2 linked regions of the Niabella yanshanensis genome follow. The protein of the gene in region 1 interacts with the protein of each later gene in a pairwise test. Links are inferred from orthologs where the notes say so. Each region holds a gene or a part of one and is shown in the gene's direction. Other genes may lie near its edges. The genes, in order: U0035_RS03620 and ileS.

The links.
Region 2: the proteins of U0035_RS03620 (region 1) and ileS interact in binary tests that used the Escherichia coli proteins (3 or more experiments, as listed by UniProt). The link is inferred for Niabella yanshanensis from one-to-one orthologs.

The regions. Positions count from the first base shown.
Region 1 is NZ_CP139960.1:959,631-962,761, reverse strand. What follows is about bases 244-3,049. They hold U0035_RS03620 (D-ribose ABC transporter substrate-binding protein), read left to right. Parts: upstream 244-1,074; coding sequence 1,075-2,025; downstream 2,026-3,049. Other genes in these bases: U0035_RS03610 (sugar ABC transporter ATP-binding protein), read left to right, coding at 2,684-3,049; U0035_RS03615 (DUF2291 domain-containing protein), read left to right, coding at 2,058-2,684; U0035_RS03625 (transketolase family protein), read left to right, coding at 244-1,027. In the rest of the region: U0035_RS03630 (transketolase), read left to right, coding at 1-35; more of U0035_RS03625, read left to right, coding at 65-243; more of U0035_RS03610, read left to right, coding at 3,050-3,131. UniProt on the Escherichia coli protein: Part of the ABC transporter complex RbsABC involved in ribose import. Binds ribose. Also serves as the primary chemoreceptor for chemotaxis.
Region 2 is NZ_CP139960.1:2,486,697-2,490,983, forward strand. The notes cover bases 26-3,987. They hold ileS (isoleucine--tRNA ligase), read left to right. Parts: upstream 26-379; coding sequence 380-3,787; downstream 3,788-3,987. Other genes in these bases: U0035_RS10105 (glycoside hydrolase family 78 protein), read right to left, coding at 26-250; U0035_RS10115 (TraR/DksA family transcriptional regulator), read left to right, coding at 3,793-3,987. In the rest of the region: more of U0035_RS10105, read right to left, coding at 1-25; more of U0035_RS10115, read left to right, coding at 3,988-4,287. UniProt on the Escherichia coli protein: Catalyzes the attachment of isoleucine to tRNA(Ile). As IleRS can inadvertently accommodate and process structurally similar amino acids such as valine, to avoid such errors it has two additional distinct tRNA(Ile)-dependent editing activities.

The DNA.
Region 1 (3,131 bases):
TTAAGGAACTGGATGAAGCATTATTAGCAATTTAGGTTTTGACTTTCATTTATATAATTGAACAATGGCAGAACAAATCAACACTTTACCTTATAAAGCCAACCTGGACGTGTATTCAGAAACACTGCAAAGGCTGGCGGAGACAGATCCGAATATCATAGCTGTAACCAGCGATAGCCGTGGCTCGGGCAAGTTAGTTCCCTTTGGCAAAAAATATCCCGACCAGATTGTGGAAGTGGGTATTGCAGAACAAAACCTGGTGGGTGTGGCAGCCGGATTGGCATCCTGTGGGAAGAAGGTATTTGCAACATCTCCCGCTTGCTTTTTAACAGCGCGTGCGTTGGAGCAGATCAAGAACGATGTAGCTTATAGTAACAACCCTGTTAATGTGATAGGCATTAGTGCCGGTGTAAGCTATGGCGCTTTAGGTAGCACGCATCACAGTCTGCATGATTACGCAGCGCTCAGGGCTATCAATAATATAACAGTGGTAGCGCCGGCGGATAACTGGGAAACGGAACAAGCCATTGAACTCGCTGCACGAACCCAAGAGCCTGTTTACCTGCGCTTTGGCAAAAAGCCGATGCCGTCATTAAAAGAGGTCAACGAGGAGGCTTTTGCTTTTGGCAAAGGACGCATCATAACCGAGGGAGATGATGTATTGATTATCGGTTGTGGAGAAACGGTATATCCCGCGTTGGAAGCAGCAAGACTTTTAAAAGAAGAGGGTATTGCGGCTACTGTAGTTAGTATGCATACGATCAAACCTTTGGATACTGAACTTTTGGCTGAAAAAGCCCGTGCTTCTAAAGCTGTTCTTACTGTAGAAGAGCATAGCGTATATGGCGGGCTCGGAGAAGCCTGTGCCGGTTACCTTTTACAAAAGGGTATCAGCAAGCCCTTTAAAATAATGGGTATACCGGATGAATACACAGTAACCGGTTCACAGGGCGAGATCCTGGGGCACTATGGTATCAGTAGGGATGGGATTGCTACAACGGCAAAGGAATTGTTGCGCTCGAAATAAGTTTAGCAGAACTTCTATTTTCCTAAAACGATTTAATGATGCCTAATATGAAAAAGCTTTTCTACAACGGACTTTTGTTACTGACGATGGGATTGCTGCTGACACAATGTAAAAGCAAAGAACCCGGAAGCAAGCAACAAAAGAAAATGGCGATAGTCATTTCTACATTAAATAATCCCTGGTTTGTATTCCTGGGCGAGCAAGCGGCTGCCAAGGCAAAGGAACTGGGTTATGAAACTAAATTATTCGATTCGCAAAATAACTCCGCCCTGGAGAGCGATCATTTTGATAATATCATAGTGGAGGGTTTTGATGCCATTCTTTTTAATCCCACAGATGCAGACGGTTCGGTAGCCAACGTTAAAAAGGCTAAAGCTGCAGACATACCGGTTTTTTGCATGGATAGGGAAATTAATTCGCTGGATGCAGCTACTTCACAAATACTTTCAGACAGTTATTCTGGTTCTGTAGCCATTGGTAAATACTTTGTACAGCAGCTGAATAAAACCGGCAATTACGTTGAACTATTGGGGCTAGTTGGGGACAACAACACCTGGGCAAGGTCAAAAGGCTTTCATAGTGTGATAGATAATTATAAAGATCTGAAAATGGTGGCACAGCAAAGTGCCGACTTCGATCGTAATAAAGCTATGGAAGTAATGGAATCTATTCTCCAGGCGCATCCCAATATCGACGGTGTTTTTTGCGGTAATGACGCCATGGCAATGGGCGCTTACCAGGCATTGCTTTCAGCAGGAAAAGCAGATAAGGTAAAAGTATTTGGTTTCGACGGCGCCGATGATGTGATTGCTGCTATTAATGATAACAAAGTATATGCTACCGGTATGCAGTTTCCATTGGTGATGGCACAGACAGCTGCCGTATTTGCAGACGAGTACATAAAAGGCAAAAGGGACTTTCCTCAAAAAATACCGGTAGCGGTGGAAATGGTTACCAAAAAGAATGTGCAGGACTATGTGGCCTACGGAAAGAAATAACCAACGAACGCTGAACTTTTAAAACAATTCCAATGAACAGGTTTTTAAAATACGGGATTATATTAGTGGCCATTGGGCTATTGGGTTATAATTCTATTTATATAAAAAAACTCAGCGACGTAAAAGCCACTGCCGGTGAAAAATTTGACGCAGTAAGCTACGTGGCCAAATTGTGGAGGGAAAAATTGCCTGCGCGCCTTCAGACGGCAATTGATATCAATACCTTAAAAACAGCTATAGCATCAGATGCGGACGGAGCTTTTGAGAAGTATACGAATGCTTTGGCGATTGGTAATTACCGGTACGCGTTGGTAAAGGGTACAGCCAGGGTAGATAAAATAGGAGCAGACGATGTAGCAATAACAACAAATGGCAATACACCACTTAAAGCCAGCCTGGTTACCGAGTTCGTTTATGGCAACGCCTTGAGAGATGCTTCCGCTCTGGTTGAATTAAAAGAATTTCCCAATACCAGCGACCTAAACAGCATTTCTGAAGAATTAAATAAAACAGTCCGGCAAAAAGTAGTTCCGGCATTCAAGCCGGCTTTAAAGACAGGTGATCAGATAGAATTTACAGCAGCTATCGAGTTAAATAAAGAGCATATCCATTTTGATGACCTTGAATTGATTCCTGTAAGCATAAAAATTGTTCCCTGATGTTAATAGCGAAAAACATAACCAAAAAGTTCGCCGGCGTCACGGCTTTAAACAATGTAAACCTGGAATTGTACCCGGGTAAAGTAAATGCCATCGTAGGGGAGAACGGTGCGGGTAAATCTACCCTGATGAAGATATTGTCGGGTGTACATACACAATACAATGGGGATATCATCTTTCACGGAAATAAAGTGCAGTTTAATTCAACCAAAGATGCAGAGGATGCGGGTATCGCCATCATTCACCAGGAATTGAACCTGGTACCACATTTGAGTATTGCTGAAAACATTTTTCTGGGTCGTGAAATAACCAGCGCGCTGGGTATCCTGGACAAGGGCGCCATGCGTAAGTATACCACACAGTTACTTAAAAAAGTAAACCTGGACATCAGTCCAGATACGCTCGTCTCCAAATTAAAAGTGGGACAACAGCAACTGGTGGAGATCG
Region 2 (4,287 bases), 1.5 Mb from region 1 along the record:
CCTTACCCGCATGCAATAGTTTTTTATCAGAAGCCACAAAAATGCGATAGGCGGTTTGAGTAGCTGCTCTGGCGTTTGTCAGCTGCCAGCTCAGCCTCGGTTGAGAAACATCAATACCCAGGGGATCTTCCCTGTATTCACAACGGAGAGCAGTAACCCCATTTTGACTCCGGCCGGGAAACCCGGTAATGATCAATAAGATGAGCAGCGTGGACTTAAAAATAGTTTCGAAAAATTCAGATCGGTTCATAGCAGGAGGAAGTATTCGTTTACCTATGGCGGAAGATAATCCTTTTCGGCCTATTTTATTCCGCAGAAGATGTGTATATACTATAAAAGCCCTATATTCCTTACCTTTGCACTCATTTTTTAGCGTATTATGAGTGCAAAATATCAGGAATTTTCGGGTTTAAATCTACCCGCAATAGAAAAGGAAATATTATCGAACTGGACAGCAAATGAGGCGTTTGAGAAAAGTGTTTCTTTGAGAGAAGGCGCTGAGCCTTTTGTTTTTTATGAGGGTCCGCCCAGCGCCAACGGTATGCCGGGCATTCACCACGTCATTTCCCGTACATTAAAAGACCTGGTTTGCCGGTATAAAACCATGCAGGGCTTCCAGGTAAAACGCAAAGGCGGATGGGATACACATGGATTACCTGTAGAATTAGGAGTAGAAAAAGAATTAGGTATTACTAAAGAAGATATTGGCAAAAAAATTACGGTTGAAGAGTATAACCGGAAATGCCGTGAAGCGGTATTGCGCTTTAAAAGCCAGTGGGACGATCTTACCCGCAAAATGGGCTACTGGGTAGACCTTAACGATCCCTATATCACTTTCAAAAATGAGTATATTGAAACGCTGTGGTGGATATTGAAACAGTTGTTCAATAAAGGTTTGTTGTACAAAAGTGTAAGCATTCAGCCTTACTCTCCTGCTGCCGGTACCGGCTTGAGCTCGCATGAGCTGAACCAGCCCGGAACTTATAAGGATGTAAAAGATACCAGTGCAACTGTATTGTTTAAAGCCATCCCTAATGAAACACTGGCCGCGGCAAACGTAACCGGTGACATTTTCCTGATGGCCTGGACCACCACCCCATGGACCCTACCTTCTAACCTGGGGTTAACAGTAGGACCTAATATTGAGTACAGCCTGGTGCAATCCTTCAACCCCTATACCCACGAGCCGCAAAATGTAGTGATTGCTACGGCCCTGCTGCATAAGTATTTTAAGGCAGAAGGTAAAGACGCCGATTTGGCGGCATACCAGAAAGAGGATAAGATCATTCCCTGGAAAGTGAACACCACTTTTACCGGTAAACAACTGTACGGATTAAGATATGAGCAACTGATGCCCTTTGAAGCCAACAGCCTTGAAGCCGTGCAGGCTATCACGCCGGATGCTGATCCGTTTAAAGTAGTAACAGGCGATTTCGTAACCACGGAAGATGGAACCGGTATCGTACATACCGCACCTGCTTTTGGCGCCGATGACTATAAGGTTGGTCAAAAAAATAACCTGGGCATTGTTACCCTGGTAGATCGTGAAGGTAAATTTGTAAATGGTGTTGGTGAATATAGCGGCCGTTATGTTAAGGACTATAAGGACGAGGCCAACTACGTAGACGTAAACGTAGATATTTCAGTCGACCTTAAATTAAAAGGCCGGGCCTTTAAAGTAGAGAAATACGAACACAATTATCCGCATTGCTGGCGTACCGACAAGCCCGTTTTATATTACCCGCTGGATGCGTGGTTTATCAGAACTACCGCCCTGCGCGACAAAATGGTGGAGCTGAACAAAACCATACACTGGAAACCCAAATCAACCGGCGAAGGCCGCTTTGGTAACTGGCTGGAGAATATGGTGGACTGGAACCTGAGCCGTAGCCGTTTCTGGGGAACGCCACTGCCAGTATGGAGCACCGAAGATGGAGAAGAGATCAAATGCATCGGCTCAATAGAGGAATTAAATACAGAGATCAAGAAGGCCAGCGAGGTTTTAGGCGGAGAAGTCAACAAGCATTACCTGCATGATGGTATCCTGGACCTGCATAAGCCTTACGTGGATGAAGTAATACTGGTAAGCGATAGCGGTAAACCCATGCGCCGGGAGCCCGACCTGATCGACGTTTGGTTTGACAGTGGCGCCATGCCTTATGCCCAGTGGGGACTGGATTATGAAAAGTTGAAAGCGGGCGATCCAAAACCTTTCAATCAGCCGTTTAATAACAATTTCCCGGCTGACTTCATTTGCGAAGGGGTGGATCAAACCCGTGGATGGTTCTATACCCTTCATGCGATTGGTTCTTTGTTGTACGAAAATGTTGCTTTTAAAACAGTAGTGAGCAATGGTTTGGTGCTGGATAAAAACGGCAACAAGATGAGTAAACGCCTGGGTAACGTGGTAGATCCGTTCGACACTATTGAAAAATTTGGCGCCGATGCTACCCGCTGGTATCTTATCACTAACGCTTCACCCTGGGACAACCTTAAATTTGATATCGACGGTATTAAAGAGGTACAACGCAAATTCTTTGGCACTTTGTATAATACCTACCAGTTCTTTGCCTTATATGCGAATGTAGACGGCTTTACCTTTAAAGAGCGGTACATGCAAATGAATGAAAGGCCGGAAATTGACCGTTGGATCATTTCCTCATTAAATACCCTGGTTAAAAATGTAAATACGGCTATGGACGACTATGAACCAACCCAGGCCGGTCGTTTAATAGAAGATTTTGTAGATGAACATTTGAGCAACTGGTACGTGCGTTTGTGCCGCCGCCGGTTCTGGAAGCCTGCCCGCCGTAACGCAAATGCAGCGCAGGCAGGCGGGGGAGAGTATGAGGCAGATAAAGTATCGGCCTACCAAACCCTGTACGAATGCCTGGAAACCATATGTCGCCTGATGGCGCCCATCGCTCCTTTCTTCAGTGATGCCGTATTTCGCAACCTGAACAGCATTACCCAACGCCACAGTGCAGAGAGTGTGCATCATGCCTTTTTCCCTAAAGCAGATGAGGCCCTGATCGACCAGTCGCTGGAAGAAAGAATGCAGTTGGCGCAGGATGCTTCTTCATTGATCCTGTCTTTAAGGAAGAAGGTAAATATCAAGGTGCGCCAGCCTTTGCAGAAAGTGCTGATTCCTGTATTGAACCCTTTTATGAAGGATCAGCTGGAAAAGATCGAAGAACTGATCAAATCAGAAGTAAATGTGAAAGAAATAGCTTATCTTACCGAAACCGAAGGGTTTATCAAGAAAAAGATCAAACCTAACTTCGTTGCTTTGGGTAAAAAGCTGGGTCCTAAAATGAAAGCGGTCTCTGGTGCACTGGCTCAATTCGGCCAGGAAGATATCAGCCGTCTCGAACGGGAAGGTAGCTATGATTTGAATATTGATGGCGAAACCGTTACATTGAATGTGAACGAAGTAGACATTAGCAGTGAAGATATTCCGGGCTGGACAGTAGCTTCAAAAGGAGCGCTTACCGTGGCTTTGGATATCACTATTACCCCCCAATTACAGCAGGAAGGCGACGCACGTGAGTTTGTAAATCGCATTCAGAAGATCAGGAAGGATAGCGGTTTCGAACTTACCGATAAAATAAATGTTGTTATTGACACAAATGAAACATTAAAAGATTCTCTAACAGCCTATAAAGATTATATTTGCGCGGAAATTCTCGCAGAAAATTTATATTTTCAGGCTGTTACATCAGATAATGGTATAGAAATTGATGTTAACGAGAACATTTTAAAAACGATTGTTTCTAAAAAAGGGTAAAATAAATGGCTACAAAAAAAAGCACACCGGCTAAGAAAACAGCTCCGGCCAAAAAAACGGCTCCAACAAAAGTGGTAGCAAAAAAAGCAGCTGCCCCCAAAAAAACGGCTAGTCCGGCCAAGGCAGCAGCCCCTAAAAAGTCGGCTCCGGTAAAATCTGTAGCAAAAGCAGCACCTGTTAAAAAATTGTCTCCCGCTAAATCAGTAAAAGCAGATACAGCGAAGGCTCCCGCAAAGGCGGCTCCGGTGAAAACTGTTGTGAAAGCAGCGCCGAAAAAACCCGCCCGTACAGGCGGGTCAGTAGCCAGCAAAGTAGCAGTAGAAAAAACGCCTGCGCCGCCGCAAAAAAAGCCAGTGCCCAAAGTAGTACCCCGAAAAGAAACAGGTAAGCCTCCTGTTGTACCTAAGCTGTCTACCAAAAGTGCAGTAAAGTACACACCGGATTTTACCAAAAGCATTTTAGACACCCATAAAAACGAAAAAGTGAAATCAGTAGTAAGA